One region of the Bradyrhizobium sp. 159 genome, then DNA from elsewhere that is predicted to be linked to it. Evidence: predicted binding sites of a transcription regulator. Region 1 holds the regulator's gene; each other region holds the start of a gene.
The links. Region 1 encodes LexA, which represses DNA repair genes until DNA is damaged. Its sites were predicted from a motif close to TGTTCNNNNTGTGTTCNG; they were not measured.

Region 1 (7,648 bases):
CTCGAGCTCGAGATCACCGAGGCCGTGCTGATCCGCGACGACGAAGCAGCGCTGGCGATCCTGCACCAGCTTCGCGCCATCGGGGTGCGCATCGCGCTGGACGATTTCGGCACCGGCTACTCGTCGCTGAGCTATCTGCACCGCTTCCCCTTCGACAAGATCAAGATCGACCGCTGCTTCGTCGAAGACATCGCCGGCCCCGACGGCTCCGCCAGCATCGTCCAGGCCGTTGTCAACTTAGCTGCCGCCCGCCGCATGACCACCACGGCCGAGGGCGTCGAAACCGAAGAGCAGCAGCGCCTGCTCCGGGCGCTCGGTTGTTCGGAGATGCAGGGCTATCTTTTCAGCGCCGCGAAACCGGCCGACAAGATGCTGGAGCTGTTCGCGCTGCATCGCAGCCGTCTCGCCCGACGCGAAGGCAGCGAGAGCCGACGCCGCGAGGCCGGTTAGGCTCGCAGACTGCGCCGCAAACGAAATCGCCCAGAAGCGGTCATCCGCTCCCAGGCGATCCATCTCTGAAGGCCGTCAAGTCTAGTTCGGCACCGCAGCCTTCGTCGCGCGCTTGGCGGCGACGGCATTCGCGGTGACGCCGTGAAGGAAGTCATAGGCCGCATGCAGCGCCTTGTCGTCCTTCTCCTCCGGCGGGACGTAGGATTGGGAACCGGTCTGCTCGGTGCCATCGGCGGCCGACAAGTGCCCGCGCATCTGGGACTCCGCCATCGTATCCATCCGGCCCTTCAGCTCGGGCGGCACGTCCTGGAGGATCTCGATGTCGGGCGCGACGCCCTGGGCCTGGATCGAGCGGCCCGACGGCGTGTAGTAGCGCGCCGTGGTCAGCGCCAGCGCACCATTGCCGGCGCCGAGCGGAATGATCGTTTGCACCGAGCCCTTACCGAACGAGCGCGTGCCAATGATCGTCGCGCGCTTGTGATCGTGCAGCGCGCCGGCCACGATCTCGGAAGCCGACGCCGAGCCGCCATTGACCAGAACCACCAGCGGCTTGCCCTTGGTGAGATCGCCGCCATGCGCGGTGAAGCGCTGGGTTTCTTCCGGATTGCGCCCGCGGGTCGAGACGACCTCGCCACGCTGGAGGAATGCGCTCGACACCGAGACGGCCTGGTCGAGCAGGCCGCCGGGATTGTTGCGCAGGTCCACCACATAGCCTGCGAGCTTCTCCGGGGGGACCTCCTTGGAGACCGACGCGATCGCCTTCTTCAGGCCGTCGGTGGTCTGCTCGTTGAACGAGGTGATGCGGATATAGCCGATGTCGCCATTCTCGACGTGGAAGCGCACCGGGCGCACATGGATGATCTCGCGGGTGATCGCGACATCGAGCGGCGCGTCGGCACCCTTGCGCACGATGGTGAGCTTGGTCTTGGTGGCGACCGGCCCCTTCATCTTGTTGACGGCCTGCTCGAGCGTCATGCCCTGCACGGCCTCGCCGTCGATCTTGCTGATGAGGTCGCCGGACATGATGCCGGCCTTCGAGGCCGGCGTGTCGTCGATCGGCGAGACGACCTTGACGAGCCCATCCTCCATCGTGACCTCGATGCCGAGCCCGCCAAACTCGCCGGAGGTGGTCTCCTGCATCTCGGTCCAGGCCTTGGCATTCATGTAGCGCGAGTGCGGATCGAGCGAGGTCACCATGCCCGTGATGGCGCCTTCGATCAGCTTGGCACTGTCGGGCTTCTCGACATAGTTCGCCTTGACCCGCTCGAACACTGCGCCGAACAGATTGAGCTGGGAATAGGCATCGTCCGCGCTCGCCGCCGCCCGTGCCGCCCACACGCTGCCGTGGGGACTGGCTACCAGAAGGGTCAGACACACTCCCGCGAGCGCGCCCAGGGGGAACAGCAGGGTTTTCCGCATGGATAGGCTGGCCTTTTGCTTAGCGGTTCTGTTGAGGGCTTATCTCTCGGGCTTGGAAGCCGCCATGCAAATGGCGATCCAGGTCACCTCTCACAACACCATTCTGGTTTCTTCAAGGCCGCCTGGAAGGCCGGCGGCGGTACACCGGCGAAATCCCTTCGCCTCGGCTTAAGCTTTTGGCAACGTTCCGAAACCGCTTCGCGCAACGCGGCATCGGTCGGCCGCCCACGCCTCGCAGCTATGCGATTTTAGGATGGTTTTGGGGGGCCGGACACGCTAGGCGATGGCGACAAGACTTCAAATTCTCGGGAGGACACCAATGAATGACGCGCCCCGCATCCGGCCGGACAGGAACGTCGAACTCGGCGCCAGCAACGAGCCGTTCCAGAATCTACACGAGTTCATCCGGAAGGCGCGCGCCAATCTCAACCAGAATGCCTGGGACTACATCGTCGGCGCTGCCGAGACCGAGACCACGATGCGCCGCAACCGCATGGCGCTGGACGAGATCGCCTTCCGCCCGCGCGTGCTGCGCGACGTTCGCAAGGTCGACGGCTCCGTCGAGCAGCTCGGCCGCAGGATGCGGCTGCCGGTGGTGCTCGCCCCCGTCGGTGCCCTGGAGATCTTCGATCCCGATGGCGCGGCAAGCGTCGCGCGCGCCGCCGGCACCTTCGGTGCGGCGCACATGTTGAGCTCGGTGTCCGAGCCGGGGCTCGAGAAGACCGCCGAGGCCGCGCCCGACGCGCTGCGGCTCTATCAGCTCTATGTCCGCGGCGACGATGCCTTCGTCGCCGATGTCGTCAGCCGGAGCGAGAAGAACGGCTATGCCGCGTTCTGCCTGACTGTCGACACCGCCCATTACAGCCGTCGCGAACGTGACATCGCCAAGCGCTACGTTCGCGAAAGCCGCCTGCGCGCGACCGGCGGCGATTTCCAGAAGGGTCTGGAATGGCGGACGGTGAAGATGATCAAGGACAAGTTCAGGATCCCACTGATCCTGAAGGGAATCGCCACCGCCGAGGACGCTCAGATCGCGATCGATCACGGTGTCGAGTGGATCTACGTCTCCAACCATGGCGGCCGTCAGCTCGATCACGGCCGCGGCGCCATGCATGTGCTGCCTGAAATCGTCGAGGCGGTGAAGGGCCGCGCCAAGATCATGGTCGATGGCGGCTTCTGCCGCGGCACCGACATCGTCAAGGCGATCGCGGCCGGCGCCGACATCGTCGGCATCGGCCGGCTGCAATGCTGGGCGCTGGCGGCGGCCGGCGAAGCCGGCGTGATGCGAATGCTGGAATTGCTGGAGGACGAAGTGCTGCGCTGCCTCGGCCTCTTGGGTGCCACCTCGTTCGCCGAAATCGACAAATCCTGCCTGCATCAGGCGACCGCAACGAATGCGCCGAGCGTGTTCAGCGCGTTCCCGCTGTTCGACCACGAGCCCTACCGATACTGAAATGTGAAAGAACACGATGACCTCACTCTCCCCCGGCAGCGCCGATGCGCTCCTGTTCGATCTCGGCCGCGTGGTGCTCGATATCGATTTCTCCAAGGCGATCGCCTGCTGGGCGGGGCATGCCGGCTGCCAGCCCGAGGCCATCGTCGCGCGCTATGTGCGTGACGAGGCCTACCGGCTGCACGAGGTCGGCAAGATCGGCGACGAGGATTATTTCCAATCGCTGCGTTCATCGCTCGGGATCGGCATTTCCGACGCGCAGTTTCTGGAGGGATGGAACGCGATCTTCGCCGGCGAGATGCCTGAGATCGCCGAGCTCTTGCCGCGCGCGGCGAAGCAGATGCCGCTCTATGCCTTCTCCAACACCAATCGGCCGCATGTCGACTATTTTTCGAAGGAATATGCCGGCGTGCTCGGGCATTTCCGCGAGCTCTATCTGTCGTCCAGCATCGGCCTGCGCAAACCGGATGCGGAGGCGTTCGATCATGTCGTGGCGGCGATCGGCGTGCCAGCCAGCCGAATCGTCTTCTTCGACGACCTCGCCGAGAACGTCGAGGGGGCGCGAGCGCGTGGACTGACGGCGGTGCATGTCACCTCGCCCGGTGATGTCGGCAACGCCTTGCTAGCGTTGGGAATTTGACCACCGATGCCGAACAGGATCGGGGTCGGGTTTCGGGCACCCAAATCCGCTCGGGTATGGAACCAATTCACTTTGTACATTTTTGTACAGAGTTCCGGGAACGGAATACCTCCCTCCGGACTCTATGAGTCCGTTGGGACGTCTACATCGGACTTATTCTCGTGCTGGGCAAAGCCTACCTCACAAAGCAAGCCTCCTTGCTGCTCGAATTCGCCAAGACAACTTCGGATTCGCGCCTCTCCGCCAAGCTGATCAGCAAGGCCGCCGACCTAAAGTCGCAGGCCGATCCGCTGCCGGACAAGGATCAAAGCCCCAAAGCTCCGGACGTGACATCCAGCGTCAGTTCGGGCGAACAGACGCAGAGTTGATCCGATGCCGGCCGTGGCGCTCATCCTTCTCGTCCTCGCCATGGCTATCCTCGTACCGGTCTGTCTCGCCTTCCGGATCATGCCGTGACCGGTCTGAGCACGATTCTTCATGACGGAGATCACGCAGGATAAATCATCCTGTCGGCGCCTTTGCCTCGCGCCTGCACTCGGCTAGAACTTTCGCCGCCCATTGCCGATATGCTCAGCAGGAGTTTCCGCCCTTGGCCCTGATGCCGGTTTCTGACGCGCTTGCCGCGGTGCTGGCGGGTGCGGAGCCGCTGCCTGAAGCGATGGTTTCCCTCAACGAGGCCTATCATCGCGTGCTCGCACGCGATGTCCCGGCGCTGCGCACACAGCCGCCGGAAGCAATGTCGGCGATGGACGGCTACGCGGTGCGCGCGAGCGATGCAACAAAGCTCGATAGTACGCTCACCTTGATTGGCGAAGTGGCGGCGGGTCGTCCGTTCGCGGGAACGCTGGGCCCCGGCGAAGCCGTGCGGATCTTCACCGGCGGCGTCATTCCCAACGGTGCCGACGCGGTCGTGATCCAGGAGGACACGGTTGCGGACGGCAAGCGCATCACGATCAAGGAAGCCGCGATTGCCGGCCGCCACATCCGCCCCGCGGGCGTCGACTTCTCCGAAGGAGACGTGCTCCTGCGCAAGGGAACCCGTCTCACCGAGCGCGATCTCGCGCTCGCCGCCGCCATGAATCATCCGCAGCTTGCCGTCTGCCGCCGTCCGAAGGTCGCGATCCTCGCCACCGGCGACGAGCTGGTCATGCCGGGAACCACACCCGCTCACGGCCAGATCGTCTATTCCAACGGCTATGCCCTGCACGCGCTCGCCCGCAGCGAGGGGGCCGATACCATCGACCTCGGCATTGCCGCCGATACGCTGGAGGCCACCACTGCCGGCATCCGCCGCGCCCGCGAGAGCGGCGCCGAGATCCTGGTCACGAGCGGCGGCGCGTCGGTCGGCGACCATGATCTGGTCCAGCAGGCGTTGAGGGACGAAGGCATCGCGATGGCGTTCTGGAAGATCGCGATGCGCCCGGGCAAGCCGATGATGCATGGGCGGCTCGGCGCGATGCGCGTGATCGGCCTGCCGGGCAATCCTGTGTCATCCTACGTGTGCGCCTTCCTGTTCCTGGTGCCGCTGATTCGCGCCTTGTCGGGACGATCCATGATTCATCACCGACAAGAACGCGCCGTGCTCGGCCGCGATGTGGATGCAAACGATATGCGCGCGGACTATCTGCGCGCACATCTGGAGACGCGCGACGATGGCACGTTGGTGGCCCTTCCCGTCAATCACCAGGATTCCTCGCTGCTTGCGAATCTCGCTGCAGCACAGGCACTTCTCGTCCGCGCACCGTTCGCTCCGAAGGCAGAAGCCGGCTCGCCTTGCGAGGTCCTGCGCCTGCCCGTCTGAACGCATCCACCACACGCGTTCCGCGAACTTTGTCCCGTTCACGGTAAATTAAGCAGTTGCGGAACACATATCGAACATATAGTGTCCGTTCATGATTTGTTTCGAGCATGTAGCGGTTCACCGCTCCAATTTAGCGTCTCGGAATCGAACGACATCAACCGGGGGACTTTGGTCGAGATGTTAACGCGCAAACAATACGAGCTTCTGCGGTTCATCAGCGAACGTCTGAAGGAAAGTGGCGTGCCGCCCTCCTTCGACGAGATGAAGGATGCGCTCGACCTGCGCTCGAAATCGGGCATCCATCGCCTGATCACCGCGCTCGAGGAGCGCGGCTTCATCCGCCGCCTGCCCAACCGCGCCCGCGCCATCGAGGTGATCAAGCTGCCCGAGCTCCAGGCCGCCGCCGGCAGCCGCCGCGGCTTCACGCCGAGCGTCATCGAGGGCAATCTCGGCAAGGTGCGCGCGAGCTCCAGTTCTTCCGCGGACGAAGGCGAGCGTCCCGTTGCGGTGCCCGTGATGGGTCGCATCGCGGCCGGCACGCCGATCGAAGCGTTGCAGACCCGCAGTCACACCATTAGCGTGCCGCCCGACATGCTCGGCTCGGGCGAACACTACGCACTCGAAGTGCGCGGCGATTCGATGGTCGAAGCCGGCATTCTCGATGGCGACATGGCGCTGATCCAGCGTAACGAGAGCGCCGATACCGGCGACATCGTGGTGGCCCTGATCGACGACGAGGAAGCGACGCTCAAGCGCTTTCGTCGCCGGGGGGCGTCGATCGCGCTCGAGCCCGCCAATGCCGCCTACGAGGTGCGCATCCTGCCGCCGAACCGGGTGAAGATTCAGGGCAAGCTGATCGGGCTGTACCGCAAGTACTGAGACGGGCCAGCGGTCATTCGATACCAATGATTCCGATTGGAGCGGACGATGGTCCGCTCCAGCTGGATAGTCTTTTGGTCTTGCGCAGATTATCCGGCCCCTCTCTCCGGCGCTCCATCCTCGGCATGCGGCTCCAAGCACGCATCGCTTGTGAAGAGATCGTGCGCAGGATCGCTTTAAGCGCCTTCGCAGCGTGCTGATCGCTTGCATCGGCCGCGCAAGCATTCGCAACTCAATTGCAGCACCATGCACGCAATCTGCGCACGTAGGGAGCGAGCTATTCCGCAACGCCTAAACTCCCATCAACCGACAGCCACGGCGAAGCTGGCCACATTCCCCCTCTCGGCGCCCGCAGGCCACGGGCGCTCGCATCCGCCGAATGCACTGAAGCGAGCTTTGTTCCTATGACTTCGGGAAAGATAATGTGATCGTGTCCGGCAACGCCAGCCGCAGATTTGCCCACAACCGAGCAGAGCGTTACGTGCTTCCACTCTGATAGAGGCTTGCGCCTCCGAAGGAGGCGCGGGTTGCTATCTTCGAATGAGGAGCACCCGATGTGTGACTACAGCCTGCATGCCGTTGCATCTCGCCCCGCCGAAGTCGGCGAGACGATCGTGTCGACAACGTTCCGCGGCACCTCAACGCGCGGCTTTGCTTCCGCGGCCGATCCGACCGTGGCCGTCTGCCTGCTGCCGGGAACGGAGCTCGCCTTCGCCGACAACGTCCGTTACGATAATCGCTGGATCTGGACGCGCACCATCAACTCCCGCGTCGGCAAGTTCGGCAAGATCGATCCGCACATACCCGACCGCCATCATGACGCGATCGAATTCCCCGACGGCAAATACGTGCTGGTGACGCAGCTCGTCGAAGGCCAGCGCGCAACCGTGCTGCAATTGCCGGTGACGCAGCCGGTCAGCGAGCGCGAGCACAAGCCGCAGATCGTTGCCGATAGCCGGTCGACGATCACGCGCCTGCCGATTGGCTGAGCCGTCCCCGCCCGCGG
Region 2 (7,648 bases), on a different contig from region 1:
AAACCCTCTGGAAAGAAGCTCCAGAAATCGCATCTCCGTCGCACCAAGCCCTGTCGAGGGTGACGGCAATTCTGGCATTGAGCAAAGCCGGCCTCAGCATCGGTAATGCACTGAGGTCGCTGCGGAGGAGATTGACGCAGCTTTCCGGTGCCGGTTCGCAATAGGCCCGCCACGCCGCCTCGGCAGTCCCGAATTCCCTGGCAGTGACATTAAAGGCGGGAATATGCGACGCAGACTTTCCCAGGTTATCGCCTCTCATCCCGATTAGATCGTCCGCCACAAGGCGCATTTTGAGTTTTTGCGCCGGCCAGGAATGAGATCTGAGGTGATCGAGCAACCAAATAAGTTGCAACTGATCTTCGGGATTTGGATCGAACCAGAGTTCGATCACATCGTAAGGTTCGCAGAAATCGACAAGCGATAGATTTTTGCGACGACTCATGGCGCGAGGCCAATGGATGCCCCAGTCCGACCAGTGATCACCCGGCCCAAGAGTCTCCGAACGTGCCGCAAAATAGGCCGCACGCATTTCAGGTGGAGGCACGGGTCCCCACTGAAAGCGAAACGAGAACATTATGACGAATTCGGCCAGCCTCGATCTGGCGAGAGCAAAGCCCGACGAACTGGTCAGGATCAGACGCTTCATCACACTACCCGATCACGACAACACAAAACGAAACGGGCGCTGACGACGTCGGCAACTCAACGTCCTCAGCGCCCGCTCCTCGCGAAAATTCTTCGCGGTAAGTCTTACTCCTCCGTCGGCTCCTCGCCGTCGGCGTCGCGCTCGGGGGTGCCGGCGAGAATCTGCTCGGCGATCAGGCCGGAGTTCTGGCGGATCGAGGTCTCGATCTTGGCGGTGATGTCGGGATTGGCCTTCAGGAACGCCTTGGCGTTCTCGCGGCCCTGGCCGAGGCGCTGGCTGTCATAGGAGAACCAGGCGCCGGACTTTTCGACGATGCCGGCCTTGACGCCGAGATCGAGGATCTCGCCCATCTTGGAGACGCCCTCGCCGTACATGATGTCGAACTCGACCTGCTTGAACGGCGGCGCCAGCTTGTTCTTCACCACCTTGACGCGGGTGGTATTGCCGACGACTTCGTCGCGCTCCTTGATAGCGCCGATGCGGCGGATGTCGAGGCGGACGGAGGCGTAGAACTTCAGCGCGTTGCCCCCGGTCGTGGTCTCGGGCGAACCGTACATCACACCGATCTTCATGCGGATCTGGTTGATGAAGATCACCATGGTATTGGACTTGTTGATGGAGGCCGTGAGCTTGCGCAGCGCTTGGCTCATCAGGCGGGCCTGCAAACCCGGCAGCGCATCGCCCATTTCGCCCTCGAGCTCGGCCTTCGGCACCAGCGCTGCGACCGAATCGATCACCAACACGTCGACCGCGCCGGAGCGCACCAAAGTGTCGCAGATCTCCAGCGCCTGCTCGCCGGTGTCGGGCTGCGAGATCAGGAGCTCGTCGATGTTGACGCCCAGCTTGCGGGCATAGACCGGGTCGAGCGCGTGCTCGGCGTCGATGAAGGCACAGATGCCGCCCTTCTTCTGCGCTTCCGCCACCGTATGCAGCGCCAGCGTGGTTTTGCCCGAGGATTCCGGCCCGTAGATCTCGACGATGCGCCCCTTCGGCAGGCCGCCGATGCCGAGCGCGATATCGAGCCCGAGCGAGCCCGATGACACCGCCTCGATGTCCATGGACCGGTCGTTCTTGCCGAGCTTCATCACCGAGCCCTTGCCGAACTGGCGCTCGATCTGGGAGAGCGCGGCAGCCAGGGCTTTACTCTTGTCCATGGAAGATCCTTCGACGATACGCAGGGCAGTGGCGGACATTGGGTCGTGCTCCTTATGGCGAGGATTCGCTAGGGGGACAAACGATTGAGAGGCGGGCCGGCAATAAAAGCAATGTACCCCATTTGTTCTAGGTTCGCAATATGTTCTTTGCAAGAGTCCCTAATTCACTCTCCTGAATCGAAAAGGGGCCGCCTTTCAGCGACCCCTTTGCCGGTTGCAATCTCGTTTCGGGATGAAATGCCAGCCCCGGCGGGAGCCACCGTACCGGTATCACAATGCCAAGTGGATTCCGGGCAACTACCGTTCGTATTCCTGTCCTAATCTGCCCTTCCAGGATCTCTGGCCGTCACAAATCCTTAATCCTGAGGCACCGAACCTTTTCGCGGTCTCTGTGGTCTTCTTCGGGACGAGACTGCACCTCCGGAGCCTCTGCCCATACTGAAGACACACACCGCGACGCCATCAGGCGCAATCCACTCCTGAAGGCCGCGCAGGAGGAGATGATCAAGTTCGAGCGCAAGGAGAACGCGTTCCGCAAGAAGGACCGCGACGAGCGCGCCGCCGAGCTGCGGCTGCCCCTGGACGAGATCAAGCTCCACTAGCGCTCGCCAGGGCCCGCTGCGCACGGCTACCGTGAACCCGAAGGGACCAACATCGCGCGTCGGGATGCGCTTCTCGCTCGATTAAGGTATCGAAATACCTCATGTAAGTCATTGATGGAATGACGAAATCATCCCACGGCCTACTGTGCATGGGGTTGTTTTTCCATTTTTGAAGGACAAAGCGCCGGTTCATCATCGGCAAACCGCGACGATACGGACCCCGGTCGCTCCCCGCACCTGCGCTTGCGCTGCCTTACAGCACCGCCAGCAGCACGAGGCTGATCACCAGCACGACGAAGCCAGCCGCCGTCGCGGCGGCGAATGACCGCTCTACGTTATCCATGATGCCACCCCGTTGCCGCCGTGCCACGTTCCCCCATGGCGCGCCGGACGGTGTGGAATCTTGCCGACCCGTGTGTCGCCAGTTGTGCGGCCGGATGTCGAAATTGGGACAGGCGCGGGGCCAGTCTGCGGCCTCGCGACCGCGACTTTCACTGACACCCGTCAGGCGCGTGTCAGCCTGATCGCCTATTCTCGTCGTGCTCGGTGGACCAACACTGGGCCTCCATACCCGGCCGACGACCCCGCTCCCTCGAGCGGGGTTTTCTGTTTGCGGCCCATGGGCGAAGGCGATTACCGACCGGCCTCGATTTGGCCCTGTCAGGCTGTCGTAAGCCGAACCGGCTAGGGTCGCTTGGCTATGGTGTTGCAGCCCAGCACCTCAGCCTCCAATAACTTCCTCCCCGCTTGGCTCTCCCCAGGCGGGGTTTTTTCATGCCTGCCGGCCGGTTCGCAGGTCCTTCTCCTCGCGCGTCAGCCGCAGCGAGACGGCGCGGATCGCGGGCGCAGCCAGCAGCACGATCGGCAGCATCGCGGCCCATGCGATCAGCCACGACACCATCCAGTGCCCGAGGAAGACCATCGCGCTCCCCGCGGGAAGGCTCGCGATGCCGGCCGCGATCAGCGAGGTCAATCCGGACTGGATGATACCGAAGACGAAATGGGAGTAGCGGCGGGGAATGCCGAGCATGAGGCGCCCATGGTTTGCGTGCCGTCATGAGGCCAAGCAAGGCACATGCCGCCGGCGCGGTGGACTCCGTGGTTCTCCGACCATGAACAGAGTTCCCTTCCCGCGCGCGAGGCCACGATGGGTTTACCGGCAGATTTTGCTTGTCCCCGGAATATGATGGCGCCCAACATGCTGCAGGCATGGAAAGTGAATCGTGGGAGGTGACCATGAATCACAGGGGTGTCGAATTCACCGTCGCCAGGACGGCAATTCCCGGAATCTGGCACTGGCGATTCCGCATCGGCGAGCAGATCAAGACCGGCCGAACCGAGACGAAGATCGACCTGTTGGCGATTCGCCGGGTGCAGCCGCGCATCGACCGCGAGCTGAAGGCGATCGAGCGCAAGACGGCCTGAGCAAGACCGCCAGTGAGATCAGCGGCGGGTGCGGCGCCTCGCGAGGGGCATATCCCGTAGCCGCCCGGAATTGATCTGATCGGGGTTTGGGATTGCACTGCGCGCCCGTGGCCTTGGGGGTTGGGCCGTCACGCGTGATCGGTGCCAGCCATGCCGCTCTACTTCTTTCGAATCCGGAACGGCCGTTATTCCGGCTGCGCGGACCAGGCGAGCGAATTTGCCGATCGCGATTCGGCCTGGAAGGAGATGACCAGCGTCTGCGCCGACATGGCCGCCGGGATCGCCCGCAAGCTCCAGGAAAATTCCGAATGGCACATGGAGCTGCTGGACGAGGCCAAGGAGCCCGTATTCCGAATCCGCATCGTCGCAGAAACGCTCGAAAAGGTGAGACCCTAATCCGCGCTGGGCAGCCGCCGCATGGTGAATTCGATGTCGCCGCCGGGCAATTCGCGCCAGCTCTCGACTGCGCTCATATAGCCCGCCTTGGGGTAGCGGGCGAAGAAGGCCTCCGCCCTCGCCCGTGCCGCTGCGCGCGGCAGCGTGAAGGTCTCGCGCAGATAGCCGTCGCCGGTCGCGTGGTCTGGCTTGCCGCCCATCTTGCGCCGGCGCGCCATCCGTTCGGCGAGATCCCGCGGACGATCGGCCATGTGCCGCCCTCCTCTACGCAAATACGCTCTTGCGAGATGTAGGAGGCCTGTGGGGCAAAGAGGAGTCCCCGGCCGGAGGCGTCTACCGCCTCCGACCGGCGGAAGGTCAATTGGCAGCCGTGCCGGATTTCTTCTTCGGCGCACTGGTCGCGGCCGAGGCCTTCGGCGCCGCCGACTGCTTCGGCGGATCGGAGCGCATGCCGCCCCAGGGATCGTTGGAGGCCTTGGAGTCCGGAATCTTCTTCAGTGTCTCCTTGTAGGCCTTTTCACGTTCGGCTTCCGCGGCCTTCTCCTCGGGGCTCTTGCTCGGACCATCCTGCAGCAAATTGAGATTGGGCATTTGCGCATAGGCCGGTCCCGCCAGCACGGCCAGCACCGCGGCCAAACGGAAAAGCTTCATCATTCACTCCTTGATCATCCACGAAGCGCGGATCGCCCGCGCCTTGTCGTCCTTGTGGCGGCCGACCGCAAGCTCAGGGCCGCATAGCCGCTAGATCCGGTCCGATCTGCACGATTTCGGCGCATGCAGCCAGTCGTCCCAGATCGGGCCGCATCTGGTGCAGCCGTTCAGCGCAAGGCCGAGCGCGGCCAGACAAAAGACCAGGACACATCGACGCAACATCATCCACCCGTACCCAAGCAAGGCCATCATATCGGGCAAAGTCGGGCATTTTCAAGCCGACGCGGCCGGCAGCAGACCCGGTGACTTTGCCGCGCCGATGCGCGCAGAATGAGACGAAACATCCGGCAACAATGGAGGGAACGACAGCAATGCAAACGCAGCCAGACGCCGAGTTCGGCATCACCGATGCGAAACGCATCCTCGGCGAGGTCTTTGCACCCTGGGTCCAGGATCTCGACCTCTCGGTCGAGCGCATCGAGCACGCACAGCCAGCGAATGCGCCGGACTGGCAGCCGGGCGCGCTCCTGCGCATGCCGTTCTCGGAACGGCTGTGCCGGAACGGCGGCGTGGTCTGCGGCCAGGCGCTGATGGCGCTCGCCGACACCGCGATGGTGATCGCGATCCTCGCCGCCAACCGCGGCTATCGTCCGATGACCACGGTCGACCAAACCACGCATTTCATGCGCGCAGCCTCCTCGTCGGACGTGCTGGCGGACGCGCGCGTGGTGCGGCTCGGCCGCACCATAAGCTTCGGCCGCGTCACGCTGCTCTCGGCCTTCGACAACAAGCCGGTTGCGATCGTGTCGAGCGCGTTCGCGATGCTGCCAGGGTGAGCGCGCGCGATGTGAACGATCGTTCGCATCGCCTCCACAACACGATCATGATCGCGTGACACGATGGCGGCGGCGCCAGCGCAGGCCCGTGATCACAAGCGCGACGACCGCGAGCGCGATCGCCGAGGACGCCGCAAAGAAACGTCCACCGGGACGATCGACGGTGCGTGACCACAATGACGGTCCCTCGCCCGGCCGCGCCAGACGAAACGCAACGACGCTGTCGCCGATCGACGTGCCTGCCTCGGAGTGGCCGCCGGCGCCGATCGCGACATATTGCTCCCCCTGCCAGAGATAGGTCATGGGGTTGGCGACGCCCGGGACGGGCAACCGGCCCTGCCACAGCTCCCTGCCGCTCCGCGCATCGAAGGCGCGCAAATAGGCGTCCATCGCTCCGGTGAAGACGAGCCCGCCTGCGGTGACCGCGAGCCCGTTGACGAGCGGCGCGCCCCAGGGCAGCGGCACGCCGAGCGGCGCAAGATCCTCGGTGGTGCCGACCGTCGAGCGCCAGAGGATTTTTCCGGCCTTCAGATCAACCGCGACCATCTCGCCCCATGGCGGCTTGTTGCAGAGCAGGCCGAGCGGCGACGTCACCATGGCGCGCGTCATCGCGAACGGCGTGCCACGCTGCTGGCCGAAATCGTGACCGGGCGGCGGATTGAACCCGAAGGCGTCCGCGCGCGGAATCAGCTTGATGAGATGAACGGCGCGGCTGGTGTTGGCGTAGAGGACCTGGCTGACCGGATCGAAGGCCGCACTGCCCCAGTTCACCCCGCCACCGGTGAACGGAAAAAACAGCGTGCCCTGCACGGAAGGCGGCGTGAACAGGCCCTCATTGTGAGCCGCCGCGAATTGGCGCTCGCAGGACGAGCGACGCAGTGCAGGTATTAGCGAGAGCGCATCGTCGGTCGAGATCGTCTGCGACGTTAGTGGCGGTACATGCGTCGGGAATGGCTGCGTTGGTGATAGCGCTTCACCTTCCGCGCCGCCCTGCGGCACGGCGCGCTCCTCGACGGGCCACACCGGCTTGCCGGTGTCGCGATCGAGCACGAAGACGAAACCCAGCTTGGTCGGCTGGATCACGACGTCGCGCTCGCCATCACCAATGTCGAGGCGCGCCAGCGTCGGTTGCGCCGGCAGATCGTAGTCCCAAACGTCGTGATGCACGGTCTGAAAGGCCCATACGAGGTCGCCGGCCTCAATCTGCAGCGCGACTACCGAATTGGCGTGCTCGTTATTGCCCGGCCGCCTACCGCCCCAGAAATCCGGCGAGGGCGACGACGTCGGCAGGAACACGAATCCGCGCCTGTCGTCGACCGACATCGGCGCCCAGACATTGGCGTGACCGGCTTCGATGCCATCGCGCTTGAGCGGCTCGAAGGTCCAGCGTGGCTGGCCGGTTCGCGCATCGAACGCACGCACCTGGCCGCTCGGCGCGTCGACGCGGCGGTTGTCACCGATTGCAGACCCGACCACGACGACACCGCGGCCGACCGCCGGCGGCGAGGTGATCTGGAATTCGCCCGGCCATTCCAGGGTCATTCCGGTATCGAGCTTGATCTGCCCGCCATTGCCAAAACCGGCACAGGGAACGCCTGTCTTCGCATCGAGCGCGATTAGGCGGACGTCGTTCGTGCCCATGAAGATGCGCGCGCGGCAGGCAGCATCCGGCGGCGCCGTGTCGTCGACCCAATAGGTGACGCCGCGGCAGACATAGCGATTGGCCGGCCGCTGGTTGATCGCGATCTTCGGATCGTAACGCCATTTCTGCACGCCGGTGCCGGGATCGAGCGCGATGACCTCGTTGAAGGGCGTGCAGAAGATCAGGCTGTCTTCGACGAACAGCGGCGTCGCCTGGAATTTGGTTCGCCGCATCAGCTCGGGTGCGCGCGCTGTGAGATCGCCCGTGTGATATTCGAAGGCGCGGACGAGTTGGCC
Region 3 (7,648 bases), on a different contig from region 1:
CGCGACAGCGTCATCGCGATCATGGTGTCGGTCGCGATCGGCTCGGCGAAACGTTTTTCCACGATGTAGTCGGGCAGCGGTTTTCGCGGGTTGATCGGCGCATCGCCCTGCCCCAGCGCATGCGCCAGCAGCGTGGAGAACCGGGCGCCGAACCGCGCCGTGATCTCGCTCGGCGAGCGCGAGGCGACGTCGCCGATGGTCTTCAAACCGGCGCGACGCAAGCCTGTGGTGATGACTTCACCTGCACCGAGCGCGGAAATCGGAAATCGGCTGATCGCCTCCGCCTCCTCGCCATCGGCCACGATGGTGCCCGTGGCCTGCCGCGTCAGCGTGCGTGCGCAGATCGAGGTGCCGGCGATCGCCGCGCTGATGGCAAACCCCTGCCGGGCCAATGCGCGAACCAACGTCCGTAACAACGCGGCCTCACCACCGAATAGATGCGCGCAGCCGGTGATGTCCAGAAACAGGCCGTGCGGCGGATCGAGCGCCACCAGCGGCGTGAAGCGGTCGCACCAGTCCGCGACATCGCTCAGCGTCTTCGCATCGGCCACAATATCGGCGTCGAACACTTTCAGGTCCGGACACATCGCCCGCGCATTGGCCAAGGGCTGACCTATATACAGGCCGAGGCGCTCGGCGGCCTCGTCGAGCGCATGGATCACCAGCGCATTGTTGTCCTTGATGACGACGATGCTTGGATCATTGCTCTTATGCAGTCCGACGTTCCCAAAGAACCGCTGAATCCGGTCGATGGGCAGGCGTGGCAGCCACAGGCTGAGAATACGTCGACGGCTCACTGAACTGGCACTCATCACATTTCCATTCCATGGTCCACCGGCCACATGGGCCATGACGATTGCGCAAGAGCTCGGCATCGAAGCGCGGCGCGCCCCAGGCACTCGACACCGGGCCCGGCGGTGAATGCGCTGCGCGCAGCATCCATCGTGTTTCCGCGGTCGAGGGCAGCGGCTGCGCCGCCATGCGCAGCAAGAGCCCGGTGACACCGGAAGCTTGCGCGGCCAGCGTCAGCTTGCGGCTCGCCACGAGATCGAACTGCCTGGTCTCGCCCCAGAGCTCGAGCACCAAGGCCCCCAGCGCATCGCAGGCAAGCGCGTCGGCTGAGCTGCGCAGTGCGCTCTCGACATCAGCGGCGCGCACCATCACCACGCGGCGCGGATCGAGACCGAACTCGGCGAGCCCGCTCATCGACAGCGCGCCGGTTTCGATTTCCGAAAAATCCTGCCGCACCCACAGCAGCGGCCGGCGCGCCGAAACGCGGCCCGCAAGCCCCATGACAAAGCCCGTTGCGGCCGTCCCCTGCCGGCCCTCACAAAACACCTCATGGATCGCCGCACGTGCGAGCCCGCCCTTCAGCGCGCTGTCCGCCTCGCTGTGGCCGAGCGCGACGCGATCGCGCTGATGCACGACCTCCGCCGTCTCGATGCGCTCGATCTGGCTGCGCAAGGTCGCAAGCGCGCTTCTGCGTGCGCCGCTCATGCTCGCCGCTCCTTCAGGGGTGATTGCCGGTGGCTCTCAAAAAGAGAACCAGCGGCTGGCTCATTTGTTCATGATATGTTCTAATATAAAGCTAACGCCGCCCTGGGAGTCAATCGAATTGGCGCGCTTTAGGATTCATGAGTGGAATCAAAGAGATTCAAACATGGACGTACAACGCAAGCTGGAAATCCTGGCGGATGCTGCCAAGTACGACGCATCCTGCGCCTCCAGCGGCACCGAGAAGCGGGATTCCAGCGACGGCAAGGGCATGGGCTCGACCGCGCCGGGCATGGGCATCTGCCATTCTTACGCGCCGGATGGATGCTGCATCTCCCTGCTCAAGGTGCTGCTGACCAATGCCTGCAATTACGATTGCCTCTATTGCGTCAACCGCGCCTCCTCCAACGTGCCGCGCGCCCGCTTCACCATCGACGAGGTCGTCAAGCTGACGCTCGACTTCTACCGGCGCAATTACATCGAGGGCCTGTTTCTCTCCTCCGGCATCATCCGCAGTCCCGATTACACCATGGAGCAAGTGGTCAGCGTCGCGCGAAAACTGCGCGAGGAGCATCACTTCCGCGGCTACATCCACCTCAAGACGATTCCCGAAGCCGACGATGCGCTGATCGCAGCAGCCGGCCAATATGCCGACCGTCTCTCCATCAACATCGAGATGCCGCAGGAGACGAGCCTCAAGCAATTCGCGCCGGAGAAGGACGTGCGCGCGATCCGCCGCACCATGGGCCGGCTGCGGCTCAAGCTCGATGAAGCCGAGGAAGGCCGCAGCGCGAAAACGAAGGCCAAGCCGCAGCGCTTTGCGCCGGCTGGGCAAAGCACGCAGATGATCGTCGGCGCCGACACGGCCTCCGATCACACCATTCTCCACACCAGCGCCAATCTCTACGGCGCCTACCGCCTGCGCCGCGTCTATTATTCCGCGTTCAGCCCGACCCCCGACGCCAGCCGCGCCCTGCCCTTGCGCGCGCCGCCCTTGCTGCGCGAGCACCGCCTCTATCAGGCCGACTGGCTGATGCGGTTCTACGGCTTCGACGTCGGCGAGATCGTCGACGACAGCGCGATGCTGCCGCTCGACATCGATCCAAAGCTCGCCTGGGCACTGCGCCACCGCGACCGCTTTCCGCTCGATGTCAACCGCGCCAGCCGCGAGGAATTGCTGCGCGTGCCGGGCTTCGGCACCAAAGCAGTCGAACGCATCATCGCGACGCGGCGCACGACAATGATCCGCCTCGCCGATCTCGCGCGGCTGCACGTGCCCCGGCACAAGGCGCTGCCGTTCATCGTCCTCAGCGATCACCGCCCCTCACCGCATTGTCTCGACGAGGCGCGGCTGATCGAGCGGTTCAAGCCAAAGGCGACGCAACTGGGATTTGGCTTCTGATGCAATTCATCACTCTCGATCATGAAACCGATTTCGAAGGCTGGCGCAAAGCCGCACGTAGCCTCGTGCTTCACCGCGTCAGGCCAGCCGATGTCACCTGGGCCGTGCAGGGAGGCGAAGCGGAGCTGTTCGCGCCGCCCTCGCCGTCTCTGCTGCCGGAGGGCAGCGATAGCACCTTCAACGTCTCCGCGAAATTCGTCGAGCTCGCCAAAGCGGCAATCCTGCACCGCGACCGCGAACGCTTTGCGATCCTCTATCGCCTGCTATTTCGGCTGAAGGACAATCACGATCTCATCGAGGTCGCAACCGATCCCGATGTCGCGCAAGTCACGGCCATGGCGAAGGCAGTCTACCGCGACGAGCACAAGATGCATGCCTTCGTGCGCTTCCGCGAAATCGGCAGGGAACGCCAGGCGCATTACGTCGCCTGGTTCGAGCCGGAACATCACATCGTCGAGCTCGCCGCGCCATTTTTCGCCAAGCGCTTTGCCGACATGCCCTGGTCGATCCTGACGCCCGACCTCTGCGCGCATTGGGATGGCCACGCACTCTCGTTCACGCCGGGCGTCAGCAAGAGCGAGGCGCCCGGCGAAGACCGTCTGGAGGAAACCTGGCGGCGCTATTATGCCAGCATCTTCAATCCGGCCCGGCTCAAGGTGAAGCCGATGCAGGCCGAGATGCCGAAAAAATACTGGAGGAACCTGCCCGAGGCTTCGATCATTAAGCCCTTGATCGAGGACGCCGAGCGCATGACCGGCGCCATGATCGCCAATGCCGCAACCGATCCGCACAAGCCTCAGAAGCGGCCGGAGGCTCCGATGAAACGCAAAACCACAACCGACGATCTCGACGCGCTTCGCGAGGAGGCCGCGCATTGCCGCGCCTGCCATCTCTACAAGGACGCGACCCAGACGGTGTTCGGCGAGGGCCCGAAGTCCGCCAACATCATGCTGGTCGGCGAGCAGCCCGGCGACAAGGAAGACCTCGCCGGCCATCCCTTTGTCGGCCCGGCCGGCCAGATGCTCGATCGCGCGCTCGAGGAAGCCGGCGTCGATCGCAAGAAGGTCTATGTCACCAATGCCGTCAAGCACTTCAAATTCGTGCCGCGCGGCAAGATCCGCCTGCACCAGAAGCCGAATACGCCGGAGATCCGGGCGTGCCGGCAATGGTATGAGCGGGAGCTGGCGGCCGTTCAGCCCGATCTCGTCGTCGCGATGGGCGCCACCGCCGCGCAAAGCGTGTTCGGCAAGATCACGCCCATCGGCAAAAACCGAGGCCGGTTGATCGACCTTCCCGACGGGCGCAAGGCTTTGGTGACGGTGCATCCGTCTTATCTGCTGCGGCTGCCCGATCCCGAGGCCAAGGTGCTGGAATATCAGCGCTTTGTCGAAGATTTGAAGATCGCGGCCGGCTTGCAGAAGAAGGCTGCACGGGCTGCTTAAATACTGGCAGGAAGGCGGCTTTCACGCCTTGGTTGTCATCCAGCCTTCAAATCCATCGCGGACAATACCCTTACCTGAAGGTTAAGGGGCGTCCAGAGATGACCGATGTAGCATTCGACCGCGCCGTAACAGATCGCGCGCCCGTCCAGCAGGCGTCGCGGCCAAATCTCGACAAGGGCTTCAATCCGCTGACGCTGATCCTGTTCTTCGGCATCCTCGCCGCGGGCGCGCTGTTCGTCGCCTACAGCATCTATGTCGACATCAACGCGACCGGCACGCGGGTGACGACCTACCTGCCCTACATCCTCCTATTCGTCGCGCTCCTCATCGCGCTCGGCTTCGAGTTCGTCAACGGCTTCCACGACACCGCCAATGCGGTGGCCACCGTGATCTACACCCATTCGCTGCCGGCCGAAGTCGCGGTGATGTGGTCGGGCTTCTTCAACTTCCTCGGCGTGCTCTTGTCCTCCGGCGCGGTCGCGTTCGGCATCGTCTCGCTGCTGCCGGTCGAGCTGATCCTCCAGGTCGGCTCCAGCGCCGGTTTCGCCATGGTGTTCGCGCTTCTGATCGCCGCGATCCTCTGGAATCTCGGCACCTGGTTCTTCGGCCTGCCCGCCTCGTCCTCGCACACGCTGATCGGCTCGATCATCGGCGTCGGGGTCGCCAACGCCGTCATGCGCGGCCGCGACGGCACCTCCGGCGTGGACTGGAGCAAGGCGACCGAGATCGGTTACGCGCTGCTGCTGTCGCCGCTGTTCGGCTTCATCTGTGCCGCCGTGCTGTTGCTGCTGCTCAAGTTCATCGTGCGCAATCCGTCTCTGTACGCGGCACCTGAGGGCAACAAGGCGCCGCCACTCTGGATCCGGGGCCTGCTGATCCTGACCTGCACCGGCGTCAGCTTCGCCCACGGCTCCAATGACGGCCAGAAGGGCATGGGCCTGATCATGCTGATCCTGATCGGCACCGTGCCGACGGCTTACGCCCTCAACCGGGCGCTGCCGGAATCTCAGGTCGCCCAGTTCCAGAAGGCCTCCGAGGCTGCCTCCAAGGTGATCTCGGCGAAAGGCGCCGGCCACAGCATCATCGGCGATCCTCGCCCGGCGGTGACGCAATACATCGCCCTGCACGAGCTCAACGATGGTACCTATCCCTCGCTCGCCCTGCTGGTGAAGGACGTTGGCGATCAGGTCGCTCGATACGGCACGTTGAGCAAGGTACCCGCCGAAGCCGTCGGCAACACCCGCAACGACATGTACCTGACCTCGGAAGCGATCCGCTTCCTGATGAAGGATAAGGCGAACGATCTCAACAAGGACGAGATCGCGGTGCTCAACACCTACAAGGGCTCGCTCGACGCCGCGACCAAGTTCATCCCGACCTGGGTGAAGATCGCAGTCGCCATCGCGCTCGGCCTCGGCACCATGATCGGCTGGAAGCGCATCGTTATCACCGTCGGCGAGAAGATCGGCAAAAGCCATCTCACCTATGCGCAGGGAGCCTCGGCCGAGCTCGTGGCCGCCGCCACGATCGGCGCGGCCGACGTGTTCGGCCTGCCCGTCTCGACCACTCACGTGCTGTCGTCCGGCGTCGCCGGCACCATGGCGGCCAACGGCTCGGGCCTGCAATGGTCGACCATCCGCAATCTGCTGATGGCCTGGGTGCTGACGCTGCCCTGCGCGATCATGTTGTCGGCCACGCTCTACGTGATCTTCTCGCGGATGTTCTGAGAAGAACGACACTTCATAAATGCGGATGGCCGGGCCTTAGCCCGGCCATTTGCATTCAAGATTGTCATTCCGGGGCGGCTCGAAGAGCCGAACCCGGGATCTCGAGATTCCAGGTCTGATCCTGCGGACCATCCCGGAATGACGACTCAGAAGCCTTAAGACGCCGCCAGCTGTTCCTCGACCAGCTTGACCCAGTAGGACGTACCGAAGACGATCGCCTCGTCGTTGAAATTGTAGGCGGGGTGATGCAGGCCGGCGCTGTCGCCGTTGCCGCAGAAGATGAACGCTCCAGGCCGCGCTTCCAGCATATAGGCAAAATCCTCGCCGCCCATCAGCGGCGGCATCTCGTGCACGTTGGCGTCCCCTGCGACCTGCTTGGCGATGCGCCTTGCCACCTCGGTCTCCGCAGCGTGGTTGTTCACCACCGGATAATTGCGCTTGTAGCGCAGATCGATCTTGGCGCCGGTGATCTGCGCCACGCCGGCCACAACTTCGCGGACGCGCTTCTCGACCAGCTGGCGCACCTCCGGCGACAGCGTGCGGATAGTGCCCCTCAGCGTCGCCGTCTGCGGAATGACGTTGCGGGCATTGCCGGCGTGGAACTCGCAGATCGAGATCACAGCCGATTCCAGGGGATCGACGCTGCGCGCAACGATCGATTGCAGGGCAGTGATCACCTGTGCACCGACCAGCACGGAGTCCACGCATTTGTGCGGACGCGCGGCATGGCCGCCGACGCCCTCGATCAGAATGTCGACCTCGTCGGTCGCCGCCATGATCGGTCCCGGCCGGATCGCAAACGAGCCGATCGGGATGCCCGGGCCGTTGTGCATGCCATAGACCTGCTCGATGCCGAAACGCTCCATAAGGCCATCCTTGACCATGGCCTCGCCGCCGGCGCCGCCCTCCTCGGCCGGCTGGAAGATCACCACGGCATCGCCGGCGAAGTTGCGGGTCTCGGCCAGGTAGCGCGCCGCACCCAGCAGCATCGCGGTGTGGCCGTCATGGCCGCAGGCGTGCATCTTGCCCGGGTTCTTCGAGGCGTAAGGCAGGTTGGTCTGCTCCTCGACCGGGAGCGCGTCCATGTCGGCGCGCAGACCGATCACCTTGAGCCCGTCGCCGGCCGGCTTGCTGCCTTTGATGACGCCGACCACGCCGGTCTGGCCGAGGCCAGTCACGACCTCATCGCAGCCGAACTCGCGCAGGCGGTCAGCGATAAATGCTGCGGTGCGGTGAACCTCGTACAGCAGCTCCGGATGCTGATGGATGTCCCGGCGCCAGGCCTGAATATCCGGTTGGAGGTCGGCGACGCGGTTCACGATAGGCATGGAGGATCTCAAGCTTTTTTGGGAACACAGGATTGTCCTACCATGCAAGCGCCGGTCCACCTAACTCCGGTGGATCGAAGGTAACCTGTCCTTTCGTCATGGCCGGGCTTTTAGCCAGCTTGTCTTGGCCATCTACGTCCGACTATTACGACAGAAAGCGCGTGGATGGCCGGGACAAGCCCTGGCATGACGCCTATTGGGATGGACGCAGAATGCCAAGACGGCTCGAAGGTGAGTTTGACTACATTATCGTCG

Region 2: recA (recombinase RecA) is a predicted target of LexA. The motif match lies at 1,931-1,948, and genes of this name have one in related genera.
Region 3: IVA96_RS22685 (DNA repair protein) is a predicted target of LexA. The motif match lies at 1,563-1,580, and genes of this name have one in related genera.

What each region holds. Positions count from the first base shown of each region.
Region 1 is NZ_JADPKE010000061.1:86,513-94,160, forward strand. Features, by position in the region: gene IVA96_RS17255 (EAL domain-containing protein) at 1-450, shown strand, start outside; gene IVA96_RS17260 (S41 family peptidase) at 532-1,869, opposite strand; gene IVA96_RS17265 (alpha-hydroxy acid oxidase) at 2,189-3,322, shown strand; gene IVA96_RS17270 (HAD-IA family hydrolase) at 3,339-3,962, shown strand; gene IVA96_RS17275 (hypothetical protein) at 4,124-4,330, shown strand; gene glp (gephyrin-like molybdotransferase Glp) at 4,552-5,763, shown strand; gene lexA (transcriptional repressor LexA) at 5,941-6,642, shown strand; gene IVA96_RS17290 (hypothetical protein) at 7,197-7,631, shown strand.
Region 2 is NZ_JADPKE010000071.1:16,133-23,780, reverse strand. Features, by position in the region: gene IVA96_RS19670 (hypothetical protein) at 1-33, opposite strand, end outside; gene recA (recombinase RecA) at 751-1,839, opposite strand; gene IVA96_RS19660 (DUF2798 domain-containing protein) at 3,175-3,432, opposite strand; gene IVA96_RS19655 (hypothetical protein) at 3,639-3,827, shown strand; gene IVA96_RS19650 (hypothetical protein) at 3,978-4,223, shown strand; gene IVA96_RS19645 (hypothetical protein) at 4,220-4,474, opposite strand; gene IVA96_RS19640 (hypothetical protein) at 4,581-4,874, opposite strand; gene IVA96_RS19635 (PaaI family thioesterase) at 5,246-5,710, shown strand; gene IVA96_RS19630 (pyrroloquinoline quinone-dependent dehydrogenase) at 5,756-7,648, opposite strand, start outside.
Region 3 is NZ_JADPKE010000082.1:52,691-60,338, forward strand. Features, by position in the region: gene IVA96_RS22680 (DNA polymerase Y family protein) at 1-812, opposite strand, end outside; gene IVA96_RS22685 (DNA repair protein) at 709-1,497, opposite strand; gene IVA96_RS22690 (putative DNA modification/repair radical SAM protein) at 1,661-2,896, shown strand; gene IVA96_RS22695 (UdgX family uracil-DNA binding protein) at 2,896-4,338, shown strand; gene IVA96_RS22700 (inorganic phosphate transporter) at 4,437-6,065, shown strand; gene IVA96_RS22705 (M20 aminoacylase family protein) at 6,221-7,393, opposite strand; gene IVA96_RS22710 (GMC family oxidoreductase N-terminal domain-containing protein) at 7,606-7,648, shown strand, end outside.